3 regions of the Spirillospora sp. NPDC048824 genome follow, and region 1 is predicted to be linked to each of the others. Evidence: riboswitches for the same ligand, from Rfam matches in the RefSeq annotation. Region 1 holds a riboswitch; each other region holds the start of a gene.
What was found. A riboswitch is a leader RNA that binds a small molecule or an ion and turns the genes downstream of it on or off. The one in region 1 is predicted to bind cobalamin.

Region 1 (4,342 bases):
TAGTACCAGCGGGCCGGCGCGCTGACGGAGACCACCGCGTCCACCCCACCGTGCAATGCCGCATGCCGGACGGCGACCGCACCGCCCATGGAGAAGCCTGTGACGGCGATCCGCTTGTAGCCTCTGCGGCGCGCCGCCATGACCACCGCGTCGATGTCCAGCACCTCACGGTCGCCGACGGTGGAACGCCCGCCGGACCTGCCGTGGCCGCGGAAGTCCAGCCCGATGACCCCGCCGTACCGGTTGAGGACACCGGCGATGCGGCGCAGCACGGGCTGCCGCCACGAGCATGTGAAGCCGTGTGCCAGGACGAAGCAGAGATCGCCGCCGCCCCGCAGGTGACCTGCGTCGATCCGCACGTCATCGGCGGTGTAGAGCGTGAGAGGTTCGGATGTCACCACGGTCTCCATGATCGGGCATGGCCCCCGGCGACCTGATGGTGGCCGCCGTCGGTGTGTCCGGCTGTACCACCTTCGTGGCCAGGGGAAACACGTCCGGACGTCATGGCCGGCCCGCGTCCCCGCGTGGGGTGCGTCGCTGCCGGCCGCCGCTTGACATGGGGGTATGCCGAAACCCTTCGGGCCCGGTCTCGACGACTTCGCCCGTGGATGGGCTGAACGGAGGGGGCGCGGGGTAGGTAGTCGAACGTGTCCGGAGGGCTGGTTGATCGACGGACTCGGGCGTCGGGTTGGCTGGTATGGGCAGCGAGAACCGTTCGCATCGGGTGAGGGCGCGCGGGAGCCGCCGCAACGCGGAGGATCGCGCCGCCGCGTTGCCCGGCGGTTCCGCGCTCGGTGAGCCGTACGTCGAGCACGGGCGTGAGGGCGAGGGGTACGCGCGTCAGGCGATGGTCTCCTCGGCGCAAGCCCATGATCGGGCCGCGATGTTGCTGGAGCGGATGGCCATCGCCCATCCTGAGGAGGCCGAATCGCATCTGCAGTCGGCCACCCGCCACCGCATGTGGGCCGAGAACGACCGGAGACTCGCGGAAGAGTACGGCCCCCGCGGCGGCGACCCGGACGGTTCGTGATCAGACCTGCCGGCGACGCGGAGTGAGGCGGGCGCAGCTCAAGCGGAGGGTGGAGGATGACCGTCGATCGGGGAACTCTGGAAACGGCACGGCGCTCGTTGCACGGGGTTGCCGAACTCGTGCTCGCCGGGCCGCAGTACAGGCAGAGCGGAACGATACGGCTGACGGTGACCGACGGCGGCTTCGGAACCGTTCAGGAGCCGGCGCTGCGGGTGAACGGGGCGGAGCTCGTGGCGGGTGACCGGGAGATCCCGCTGAACGGCGCCACCTGCAGGGAGCTCGCTGCGGCGGCGGGCATCGAGGCCGGAGCCGCGGAAGGTCTCTACAAGGACGGCAGCGGAGTCGGCCTGGACGACGTCCTCAGCATCGACGCAGAGGCCGCGCGGCACATCGAAGAAGTCTTCGGCCGGGGCCTCGAAGCGCTGACGAGGTTCGCGCCGGAAACCACGCCGGTTCTGTGGCCGGAACACTTCGATCTGGGCATGAGCCTCGACGAGGTCAACTACGGAGTGTCCGCGGGGGACGCCTTCCTGGGCGAGCCGTATGCGTATGCCGGGCCCTGGGAGCCGCGTCAGGGGTCATTCTGGAACACCCCCTTCGGGGCGGCGCGTCCGGCGCGTCAGCTGCCCGGCGCCACGGCGATGCTCGACTTCTTCATGGAGGCGAAGGACCGTGCCGCCCGCAGTTGAGGACGGGTGGTTCGGGGGTGACCGCTGTGGTGGGCGGCGTATCGGGCCGGCCGGGGATGAGTCGGGGCGGGGGTGTGTAAGGATCGCGTGAGATCGGTGACTGGGAGGTCGTTGTGCGTCTTGGAGTTCTACTGACCGAACGCGGCGGGGCCGAGGCGCTCGGCAGGCTGGCGGACGATGTGCGGCGTGCCGCGGACGACGGCTTCTCCTCGGCGTGGATCTCGCAGATCTTCGGGGTGGACGCGCAGACCGCCCTGGCCGTGGCCGGGGGCGGGGTGCCGGGCATCGAGCTGGGGACCGCGGTGGTGCCGACGTATCCGCGGCATCCGGCCGTGATGGCGCAGCAGGCGAGGACGACGGCGCTGGCGCTCCAGGGGCGGTTCACCCTCGGCATCGGGCTGTCACACAAGATCGTCATCGAGGACATGTACGGGTACGACTTCGGCCGGCCGCTGCGCCACATGGACGAGTACCTGTCGGTGCTGTTGCCTCTGCTGGCCGGGGAGAACGCGTCGTTCAAGGGCGAGACCGTGCAGGGCGACGTGGGGCTGAGCGTCCCGAACGAGGGGCGGGTGCCCGTGCTGCTCGCGGCGCTGGGGCCCAAGATGCTCAAGCTCGCGGCGGAGCGGACCGACGGGACGGTGCTGTGGATGACCGGCCCCGTGACCGTCCGCGAGCACATCGCGCCGACCATCACGGCGGCGGCCAAGGCGGCGGGGCGCCCGGAACCACGGATCGTGTGCGTGCTGCCCGTGTGCGTCACGGACGATGCCGAGCGCGCGCGGGAGCAGGCAGGCCAGACATTCGAGATGTACGGGATGTTGCCGTCCTATCGGGCGATGATGGACCGCGAAGGAGTGGACGGCCCGGCGGACCTGGCCGTCGTCGGGGACGAGGACACGGTCGCGGCGAAGCTGGAGGAGTTGTCCGAGGCGGGCGTCACCGATTTCGTCGCCGCGGAGTTCATTCCGGGCGAAGGCCGGGGCCGGACCCGGGAGTTCCTCAAGTCCTTCACGGCGAGATGAGCTCGTAGGGATCGCCGCCGGCGCCGGAGACGCGGCCCCCCGGGCCGCAGTCCGGATGGGCGTGGTCGATCCGCCCGTCGCCGGCGTGGGCGGGTTCGGCGCCGGCGTGGGCGGGTTCGCCGCCGTGAGACGGCGGGGCGGGTGCCCGCTCCGATAGGGGGACAGGTCCGGATTCGGCGCCTGATACCGTTGCGATGCTGCGCGCCAGGAGCGAAGTCCGGTGTGAATCCGGCGCTGTCCCGCAACTGTGGTGCCCCTCTCGATGTGGCCGAGCCAGGTCGCCTCCTCGCGCGCCGACGATTCTCGACCTCGTGGAAGGGCGATCCGTCATGGATGAGCGGGCCGCGGCTTCCCTGGACCCCAGGAGGCTCCTGTGAGACCCGTACGTACCCTCGGCGCGGTGATGGCGATCGTCGCCGTCACGTTCGCGGCCGGATGCGGCGACGGCGAGACCGGCGATGCGGCCTCAGGCGCGAAGGCCGTCACCGTCCAGGCCGCCAACGGCGCGGTGACCGTCCCGGCCCGGCCCGAGCGGATCGTGTCGCTCTCCCCCACCCACACCGAGACGCTGTTCGCCATCGGCGCGGGACCGCAGGTGGTCGCCGTGGACGACTACTCCAACCACCCGCCCAACGCGCCGCGGACGAAGTTGTCGGGGTTCAAGCCGAACGCCGAGGCGGTCATCGAGTACAAGCCCGACCTCGTCGTCGTCTCCGACGACCTGAACGGCATCGTCAAGGCGCTGGAGAAGGTCGAGATCCCCGTCCTGCTGGAGCCCGCGGCGACCAACGTGGACGAGGCCTACGACGAGATCAACGACCTCGGGCTGGCCACCGGGCACGCGGCCGAGGCCGAGAAGCTCACCGGCGACATGCGGGCGAGCATCCAGAAGACGGTCGCCGCGTCCTCCAAGGCGAAGGGCCTCGGCTACTACCACGAGCTCGACAACCAGCTCCACTCCGTGACGTCCAGGACGTTCGTCGGCCAGGTGTACGGGCTGTTCGGCCTCCGCAACATCGCCGACGAGGCGGACAAGGCGAGCGGCGAGTACCCGCAGCTGTCACGCGAGTACCTCCTCAAGCAGGACCCCGACCTGATCTTCCTGGCCGACACCAAGTGCTGCGGCCAGAACGCCTCCACTCTCGCCGAGCGCCCCGGCTGGTCGGATCTGGACGCGGTCAAGAACAAGGGCGTGGTCGAACTCGACGACGACATCGCCTCCCGCTGGGGTCCCCGCCTGCCCGAGTTCGTCAAGGCGATCGGTGACGCGGTGCAGAAGATCCAGTGATCACCGCCCTCATGGACGCCCGCCCATGACCCCCCGGCCCCACCGGGGGTGGCGCGTGATGGTGCGGAAGGGGTCGCCGGAGACGGCGGGGCAGGCCAGGCTGCGGCCGCTGTCGCTCGGCCTGGCCGTCGCGCTCCTGGCCGCGACCCTGCTGGCCGGGGTGCTGGTGGGGGCGGCGGGGCTGCCCGTCGGCGGGGTGCTGCTGGCGCTGGCCGACCGGGTTCCGTTCGTGCACATCGACTCGGGGCTCGATGTCATCGACGAGAACATCCTGTTCGAGTTGCGGGTGCCGAGGGCGCTGATGGCGGCG
Region 2 (4,342 bases), on a different contig from region 1:
GCGCCGGCACCGGGCGAGTCGCCGGCTGCGTCACCCAGCGCCTTGGCGGGCGAGCCCTCCACGGTGAACGTGTAGGCGTCCTGCACAGGATGGCCGTCCGCGGACACGACACGCCAGGCCACCGTGTACTCGCCGTTGGGCAGCGTGCCGCCGAGCCGCTGCGTGACCTTGTTGTCGACCGCGCGCGGCTCCCCGGACTGGACCTGCTTCTCGGACGCGTCCGTCACGATCACCCGCGGCAGCCGCACCGGTTCCGAATACGTCAGGACGATCTGGGACGGCGCCTTGACCGTCGAATCCTCCTCCGGGTCGGCGGACGTCAGCGCGGTGTGCGCGGACGCCGGGGCCGCGGACATCGCCAGTACCAGCCCCGCGGCCGCGGCGCCCGCCGCGGACCGCCTCACGGCGTTCATGACGGGGTGCGTGAAGGTGTGCATCTCGGCATTCCTTTCGAGGTGGGTCATGCCCGGCTCCGGGCGCGGGTCAGGCCGAGTCCGCCGACGCCTTCTCGGCGGTCTTCGGGTTGGCGGTGACGTGCGCGGACGCGGCCGTCGCCAGCCCGAGCACGGATATGGCGGACAGGGAAGCGACCGCGCCCACCCTGCGGGCATGCGGGACGAAGGACATGACGGAACTCCGTTCGAGTCGTACGAGAAGAAGCCGGAAACGCCGCTGAATCGGCGTCCGGTGACGTACGGCGCTCGCCTCAGATGCGGGCGAGCGCCCTCGAACGCGGCGGGGGACCCCGCCGGAGGACCTGGTGCCGCAGCACACGGCCGATGGCCATGACGGCGGCCGACGCCGGTACCACGGGGGTACGGCGCGGAGGCGCCGCGGGTTCAACGGCCGGCAGGGCGACCAGGAGCCGGATCGGGCGGTCCGCCATGGCGGCGACCCGCCGGGCCAGCGACCATGCGGCCCGCTCGCCGCGCCGCAGCCACCACGCCGCCACCAGCGCGGCCACGGTGTGCGCGAGCGTCATCGCCGTCCCGCCCGTGCCGTGCGCGACCGGCAGCATCACGTCCGGACCGGCCGGCGCCGCCCCGCCCATCGCCGCGTGCATCTCCGCCGAGTGCCGCTGGATCGGCTCGGACGCGGCCGTGAACAGGGCGTGCAGAGCGAACTGGCCGCCGAGGAGGCCGCCGAGGATCGTCGCCAGCGAGCGTTCGTGGCCGACCAGCATGAACGTCACGCCCAGCACGGCGCAGAATCCCGCGACCGCCGCCCAGGCCGCAACCGTCCCCGACGCGAGCACGTGCCCCGTGATCGCAAGCGTGACGCACACGGTGGCGAACACCACCGCGCGGGCGGTTCGCAGAGCGGAGTGCGGGGCATGCGGGGACATGGCGCGACCATCCTCCCACCCGGGTCGCCGTCCACGCATCCGCCCCTTGCCACCTTTCAGACCCGCCCAACATCTTGGGGTTGCGCAAAGATCGTCATCTAGATGTAGGGTTCAATCCCGTGCTGGTTCGCCCCCGCCGTTTCGCGGCGGGGGCGACGCGAGAGGGAACCCGGTGCGAGTCCGGGACTGCCCCGCAGCGGTGAGCGGGAACGACCGCCGTCATGAAGCACTGGGCCCACGCGGCCCGGGAAGCGACGGCCAGTAGGACGCCTCGGAAGAGGCGGCGCCCGCGAGTCCGAAGACCTGCCCGCACGGTGTCCGGGACGCGTCCCGGACCGACACGTCCAGGCTTCGCGGGTGGGCCGGGGACGGAGCGCGGCGTGCCCCGGTGGGGACGGCTCGCGTCCCGTTCGCATGCCTCCGCGAGGCGGCTTGCGAGGGGAGAAGCACGTGACACAGGACCTGGCCGCGCCGCCGGCACCGGCGCCGCCCGCCGAGATCACCGCCGAGGCGGAGATCGCCGCCGAGGTCGAGGCGGCCTGCGACGGGGTACCGGGCGCCGACGCGGGACGGGTGCTGGCCGCCGTCCGCGCCTCCGGCGGGATGGACGCGGCGGCGCTGCGGGACCTCGCGATCGGCGAGGCCGGCGCGCTGGTGCCCGCCGAACCCGGCTACTCCCGGGTCGCCGCGCGGCTGCTCGGCACCAGGATCCGGGACGAGGCGGCCGCCGCCGGTGTCCGGACGTTCGCCGAATCCGTCGCCGCCGCGCACCGGGAAGGCCTCCTGGCCGACGCCCCGGCCGCGTTCGCCGCCGCCCACGCGCCGGCGCTCAACGCCCTCATCGACGAGCCGGCCGACGACCGCTTCGAGTACTTCGGGCTCCGCACCCTCTACGACCGGTACCTGCTGCGGCATCCGCGGACACGGCTCGTCCTCGAACGCCCCCAGCACTTCCTCCTGCGCGTGGCGTGCGGCCTCGCCGACACCGTGGACGATGCCGCCGAGCTGTACGGCCTGCTCAGCACGCTGTCGTACCTGCCGAGCTCGCCGACGCTGTTCAACTCCGCCGCCCGGCGCCCCCAGCTGTCGTCCTGCTTCCTGCTCGACTCGCCGCGCGACGAGCTGGAGTCGATCTACGAGCGGTACGGGCAGGTCGCGCGGCTCAGCAAGTACGCGGGCGGCATCGGGATCTCGTGGACGAAGGTCCGGTCGCGGGGCTCGCTGATCCGCGGCACCAACGGGCACTCGAACGGGATCGTCCCGTGGCTGCGCACGCTCGACTCGTCCGTCGCCGCCGTCAACCAGGGCGGACGCCGCAAGGGCGCGGCGTGCGTGTACCTGGAGCCGTGGCACGCCGACGTCGAGGAGTTCCTGGAGCTGCGCGACAACACCGGCGAGGACGCGCGCCGCACCCACAACCTCAACCTCGCCAACTGGATCCCGGACGAGTTCATGCGCCGCGTCGAGGACGACGCGACATGGTCGCTGTTCGACCCGAAGGAGGTCCCCGAGCTGGCCGACCTGTGGGGCGACGCGTTCGACGCGGCGTACCGGACGGCCGAGAAGGAGGGCCGGTACGTCCGGCAGATCCCGGCCCGCAAGCTGTACGGGCGGATGATGCGGACCCTCGCCGAGACGGGCAACGGATGGATGACGTTCAAGGACGCCGCCAACCGCGCCTGCAACCAGACCGCCGAACCGGGGGAGACCGTCCACCTCTCCAACCTGTGCACGGAGATCCTGGAGGTGACGAGCGACGGTGAGGCGGCCGTGTGCAACCTCGGGTCGGTGAACCTGGCCGCGCACGTCGGCGCGTCCGGCATGGACTGGGCGCGGCTCCGCGCGACCGTCCGCACCGCCGTCCGGTTCCTGGACCGCACCATCGACCGCGGCTTCTACCCGACGCCCGAGGCGGAGGCGGCGAACGGCAAGTGGCGGCCGATCGGCCTGGGCGTGATGGGCCTGGCCGACGTCTTCTTCACGCTCCGCCTGCCGTTCGACTCGCCGGAGGCCCGCGAGCTGTCGACGCGCATCTCCGAGGAGATCGCGCTGGCGGCCTACGACGCGTCCGCCGACCTGGCCGCCGCGCACGGACCGCTGCCCGCCTACGACCGGACGCGCACGGCCCGCGGCCGGCTCCACCTCGACCATTTCCCGGACGCGGCGCCGACCCGTCCCGCCGAATGGGAGCGGCTGCGGGCGCGCGTCGCCGAGGTCGGGCTCCGCAACTCGCTGCTGATCGCGATCGCGCCGACCGCCACGATCGCGTCGATCGCGGGCTGCTACGAGTGCATTGAGCCGCAGGTGTCCAACCTGTTCAAGCGCGAGACGCTGTCCGGGGAGTTCCTGCAGATCAACGGCTACCTGGTGGACGACCTGAAGTCGCTCGGCCTCTGGACGCCGCCGGTCCGCGAGGCGATCAAGAGGGCGAACGGCTCCGTCCAGGGCATCGCCGGCCTTCCCGACGAGATGCGGACCCTCTACCGGACGGCCTGGGAACTGCCGCAGAAGGCGCTGATCGACCTCGCCGCCGCTCGCACCCCGTACATCGACCAGTCCCACTCGCTGAACCTGTTCATGGAGACGCCGACCATCGGCAAGCTCTCCTCGATGTACGCCTACGCGTGGCGGCGCGGCCTCAAGACGACCTACTACCTGCGCTCCCGCCCGGCCACCCGGATCGCGCAGACGACCGTCGCCCAGACCGCGGGCACGCAGACCACTGGCACGCAGACCGCTGGGGCCGCGTGCTCCCTGGAGAACCCCGAGACCTGCGAGGCGTGCCAGTGAGCGCGCGAACAGAAGGAAGCGGCATGCTGCTCGACCCCGGTATGGACCTGACCCTGCGGCCCATGCGCTACCCCGGCTTCTACGAGCGCTACCGCGCCGCGATCCGCAACACGTGGACGGTCGAGGAGGTCGACCTCGCGTCCGACCTCGTGGACCTCGCCCGCCTCACGCCCGCCGAGGTGCATCTCGTCAACCGCCTGGTCGCGT
Region 3 (4,342 bases), on a different contig from region 1:
AGCGGCCGGGCCGTCGACGGGAAACAGGCCGCGAAGGTCCTCCACTCGCTGCTCGTCCAGCGCGGCATCGACGGCTTCACGCCCGAGGAGGAGCTCGGCGTCTGCGGGCTGTCCGGGTACGGCGACCTGAAGGTGTGGTGCGAGGACGCGATGTTCCGCTGGCGCGCCGGCTCCGGCGAAAGCGGAGGACTTCCGGTCACCGACATCACCGAGGCGTGCGAGCAGGTCGTCCAACTCTGCGAGGCGCTGGACGACGTCCACGTGGTCTGACCGTACGGGGGGGACGGTCAGACCACGTGGAACCCGTCAGCCGGCCACGTCCTCCCGCACGCGCCGCGCCGCCGTGACCAGATTCCGCAGTGACGCCTCCGTCTCCGGGTAGGCGCGCGTCTTCAACCCGCAATCGGGGTTCACCCACAGCCGCGCCGGCTCGACGGCCCGCAGCGCGCGCCGCAGGTTCTCCTCCATCTCCCCGGCGCCGGGGACGCGCGGGGAGTGGATGTCCCACACGCCGGGCCCGATGCCGTTCTCGTACCCGGCGGCGCGCAGGTCGCCGACCAGTTCCATGTGCGAGCGGGCCGCCTCGACGCTGGTGACGTCGGCGTCCAGCGCCCCGATCGCCCCGATGATCTCGCCGAACTCCGAGTAGCACATGTGGGTGTGGATCTGCGTGGTGTCGGTGACGCCCGAGGTGGCGAGGCGGAACGCGCCGACCGCCCAGTCCAGGTAGGCGGGACGGTCGGCGTCCCGCAGCGGCAGCAGCTCGCGCAGCGCGGGCTCGTCCACCTGGATGATCCTGATCCCGGCCGCCTCCAGGTCGGCGATCTCGTCGCGGAGGGCGAGCGCGACCTGCCGGGCGGTGTCGGCGAGCGGCTGGTCGTCCCGGACGAACGACCAGGCGAGCATGGTGACCGGGCCGGTCAGCATCCCCTTCACCGGCCTGTCCGTCAGCGACTGCGCGTACGTCGCCCACTCCACCGTCATAGGACGGGGACGCGCGACGTCGCTGTGCAGGATCGGCGGCCGGACGTACCGCGACCCGTACGACTGCACCCACCCGTGCTCGGTCGCCGCGTACCCGTCGAGCTGCTCGGCGAAGTACTGCACCATGTCGTTGCGCTCGGGTTCGCCGTGCACGAGGACGTCCAGCCCCAGGTCCTCCTGCAGCGCGATGACGCGGGCGATCTCGTCCTTCATCGCCCGCTCGTAGGCGTCGGCGGTGATACGCCCGGCGCGGCGGTCGGCGCGGGCCCGGCGGATCTCGGGGGTCTGCGGGAACGAACCGATCGTCGTCGTGGCCAGTTCCGGCAGCCCCAGGGCGTCCCGCTGGGCGGCGAACCGGGCGGCGCGGTCGCCGCGGCGCGTGTCGCCGATCGACCCCAGCCGTTCCCGGACGGCCCGGTCGACGCGCGCGGCCGGCGCCGGCGCGTCGGCCGGGGCCGGGACGTCCTCGCGCAGCGCCCGGCCGAGCGCGACGACCTCGGCGACCTTCTGCCGGGCGAACGCGAGCCGGCCCCGGACGCCGCCGTTCAGCGACGTCTCGGAGTCCAGGTCGATCGGGACGTGCAGCAGCGAGCAGGACGTGCTCACCACCACCTGGTCGACGAGCCCGAGCAGCGACGCGCAGACGGCCCTGGCCCGCCGCTGGTCGGCGCGCCACACGTTGCGGCCGTCCACGACGCCCGCCACGAGCGTCTTGCGCGGCAGCCCGCCGACCGAGGCGAGCACGTCGACGTTGCCGGGCCCGGCGGCGAAGTCCAGGCCGATCGCCTCGACCCGGCCGCCGGCCAGGGTGCGCAGCGCGTCCGCCCCGATCGTCCCGAAGTAGGTGGCGACCATCAGCCGGGGCCTGCTGGTCAGCCGCCCCAGCCGCGCGTACGCCCGCGCCAGCGCGCCGATCTCCTCCTCGCTGCGGTCCGCGACCAGGGCGGGCTCGTCCAGCTGCACCCACTCCGCCCCCGCGCCCGCCAGGCGTTCCAGCACCTCGGCGTACACGTCGACGAGCCCGTCGAGCAGATCGAGCGGACGGAACCCCTCGGGCGCGCCCGCCTCGGGCTTGGCCAGAAGCAGGTAGGTCAGCGGGCCGACGAGCACCGGCCGCGTCTCGACGCCGAGCGCCTTGGCCTCCCGGTACTCCGCCAGCGGCTTGGCCGCCGCCCCCTCGGCCAGCCGGAACCTGGTGCCGGGCCCCAGCTCCGGGACGATGTAGTGGTAGTTCGTGTCGAACCACTTGGTCATCTCAAGCGGCGGGACGTCCTGGACGCCGCGCGCCATCGCGAAGTAGCGGTCGAACCCGGTCAGATGCCGGTACCGGTCCGGGACGGCGTCGACCAGCACGCTCGCGTCGAGCATCTGGTCGTAGAACGAGAACGTGTTCGACGGGACGGCGTCCAGGCCGGCGTCGCGCAACTCGTTCCAGACCGTCGCGCGCAGTTCGGCGCCGGCCTTCGCGAGCGCGTCGGCGTCGGCGCGTCCCGCCCAGTAGTCCTCGGTGGCGAACTTCAGTTCCCGGCGGGCCCCGATTCGGGGATATCCGAGGATGGTCGTGCTCATGGCGGCTTCCCTCGCTGTGCCACAGGCGGCCTTCGGAAGGACGAGCGCACGGCGAACCCCGCGCCGCAGACCGTCCCACGAGGCCGCAGACCACCGCGCACCGGCCGGTGCGCGGGCGGAGGCAGGTCTTCGGACTCGCGGGCACCGCCTCTTCCGAGGCGTCCTACTGGCCGTCGCTTCCCAGGCCGCGTGGCCCAGTGCGTGATGACGGCGGTCGTTCCCGCTCACCGCTGCGGGGCAGTCCCGGAATCACACCGGGTTCCCTCTTACGACACCCGGACCCCCACAGGGCACGGGTGAACCATCCGCACAAAGGAGTCTATCGCCCGGCCCGCGAACCGGCCCCGTGCACCTAATCCAGGTGTGCGGACGGAGTGGTCTCCTGAGTCGTGGACGCCTCGGCCAGATGCATCGTGCCGCCGCAGACGACGACGCGGAGCCCGTACTCCCCGCTCGGACGCCACAGCTCGACGACGGCGCAGTTGGGGACGACGCACGTGCCGTTGAAATGGCGGAAGCCCCGCATCGCCGCCACGTCGGGGTCGGTGACCCCGGTGAGCAGCGACCACATCACGGCCTTCATGAAGAGGCCGTGCGAGAAGACCGCGATCAGGCCGTCCTCGGGACGGTCGGCGAGGCGCTCCAGGAAGGCACGGGCCCGCGTGATGAGCGCACGGAAGGACTCTCCGTCACCTTCGTTGACGTAATCGGGGTCGAGTCGTTCCCAGTAGTCGTCGGCGAGGGGCCGCCGCTGCGCCCCCGTGGTCCTCGGCGCATGCAACCCGCCCAGGAACGTGAACTCCTGGACGGGCCATTCCTCGTAGGGCACCTCGGGAAACCGCTCGGCGGTCGGCCGGGCGGTCTCCTGTGCGCGGAGGAACGGCGAGCCGACGATGAGGGCGGGCGGCGCGGTGAACGCCGCGGCCATCCGCTGGGCCTGCTCCCGTCCGCGGGCGGTCAGCGGAGAGGCTGCCGGCCCGTTCGTCGGCAGCCCGGCGTTCGACTCGCTCTGCCCATGCCGGATCAGCCACACCCGCCGCACCATGATCACGCCGACAGACTGACACACGGGCTCGGCGGCATGGAACATCGGATGAGCCGCACGATGAGAGGTCGGCGCTGAGGGCGCGGGCCGCTGCGGACGCGAGGCGGCTCGTCCAGAGGGCCAGAATGGTCGGGACGGCGATGTCGAGAACCCGTGACCGGCTTCGTCCCCGTGGTGAGGGCGAGCACGAGGGTGGCACCAGCACTTAGGAGAATCACGATGGCCAAGTACCTGCTGCTCAAGCACTACCGCGGCGCTCCCGCCTCGGTCAACGACGTGCCGATGGACAAGTGGACGCCTGAGGAGATCTCGGCCCACGTGAAGTACATGGAGGACTTCGCCTCCCGCCTGGAGGCGAACGGCGAGTACGTCGACGGCCGGGCGCTCGCGCCCGAGGGGGTGTGGGTCCGCTACGACGGCGAGGGCCGTCCGCCCGTCACCGACGGCCCGTTCGCCGAGACCAAGGACCTCATCGCCGGCTGGACGGTGATCGACGTCGACAGTTACGAGCGCGCGATCGAGCTGGCCGGCGAGCTGTCGGCCGCTCCCGGGGCGGGCGGCGAGCCGATCCACGAGTGGCTGGAGGTCCGGCCGCTCCTGACCGCGCAGCCCGACGTCACAGACTGTCATCTCGGGTGAACGAGGTTCTGCTCCGGAGCCTCACGCCGAACGTCCTGACGATCCTCATCCGCCGCGGAGCCGACTTCGCCGCGGCCGAGGACGCCGTCCAGGACGCGCTGGTCG

Region 2: linked by a shared signal. The riboswitch ahead of ACGFIS_RS12080 (ribonucleoside-diphosphate reductase subunit alpha) and the one ahead of ACGFIS_RS06470 (ABC transporter substrate-binding protein) in region 1 are both predicted to bind cobalamin.
Region 3: linked by a shared signal. The riboswitch ahead of metE (5-methyltetrahydropteroyltriglutamate--homocysteine S-methyltransferase) and the one ahead of ACGFIS_RS06470 (ABC transporter substrate-binding protein) in region 1 are both predicted to bind cobalamin.

The regions. Positions count from the first base shown of each region.
Region 1 is NZ_JBICUS010000003.1:19,644-23,985, forward strand. Features, by position in the region: gene ACGFIS_RS06450 (alpha/beta hydrolase) at 1-398, opposite strand, end outside; gene ACGFIS_RS06455 (hypothetical protein) at 698-1,030, shown strand; gene ACGFIS_RS06460 (hypothetical protein) at 1,087-1,719, shown strand; gene ACGFIS_RS06465 (LLM class F420-dependent oxidoreductase) at 1,833-2,744, shown strand; cobalamin riboswitch at 2,920-3,042, shown strand; gene ACGFIS_RS06470 (ABC transporter substrate-binding protein) at 3,118-4,032, shown strand; gene ACGFIS_RS06475 (FecCD family ABC transporter permease) at 4,091-4,342, shown strand, end outside.
Region 2 is NZ_JBICUS010000005.1:193,399-197,740, reverse strand. Features, by position in the region: gene ACGFIS_RS12095 (copper resistance protein CopC) at 1-464, opposite strand, end outside; gene ACGFIS_RS12090 (hypothetical protein) at 484-627, opposite strand; gene ACGFIS_RS12085 (hypothetical protein) at 707-1,345, opposite strand; cobalamin riboswitch at 1,452-1,671, shown strand; gene ACGFIS_RS12080 (ribonucleoside-diphosphate reductase subunit alpha) at 1,796-4,135, shown strand; gene ACGFIS_RS12075 (ribonucleotide-diphosphate reductase subunit beta) at 4,159-4,342, shown strand, end outside.
Region 3 is NZ_JBICUS010000006.1:154,393-158,734, forward strand. Features, by position in the region: gene ACGFIS_RS13920 (ATP-binding protein) at 1-270, shown strand, start outside; gene metE (5-methyltetrahydropteroyltriglutamate--homocysteine S-methyltransferase) at 307-2,553, opposite strand; cobalamin riboswitch at 2,656-2,874, opposite strand; gene ACGFIS_RS13930 (histidine phosphatase family protein) at 2,906-3,598, opposite strand; gene ACGFIS_RS13935 (YciI family protein) at 3,818-4,237, shown strand; gene ACGFIS_RS13940 (RNA polymerase sigma factor) at 4,234-4,342, shown strand, end outside.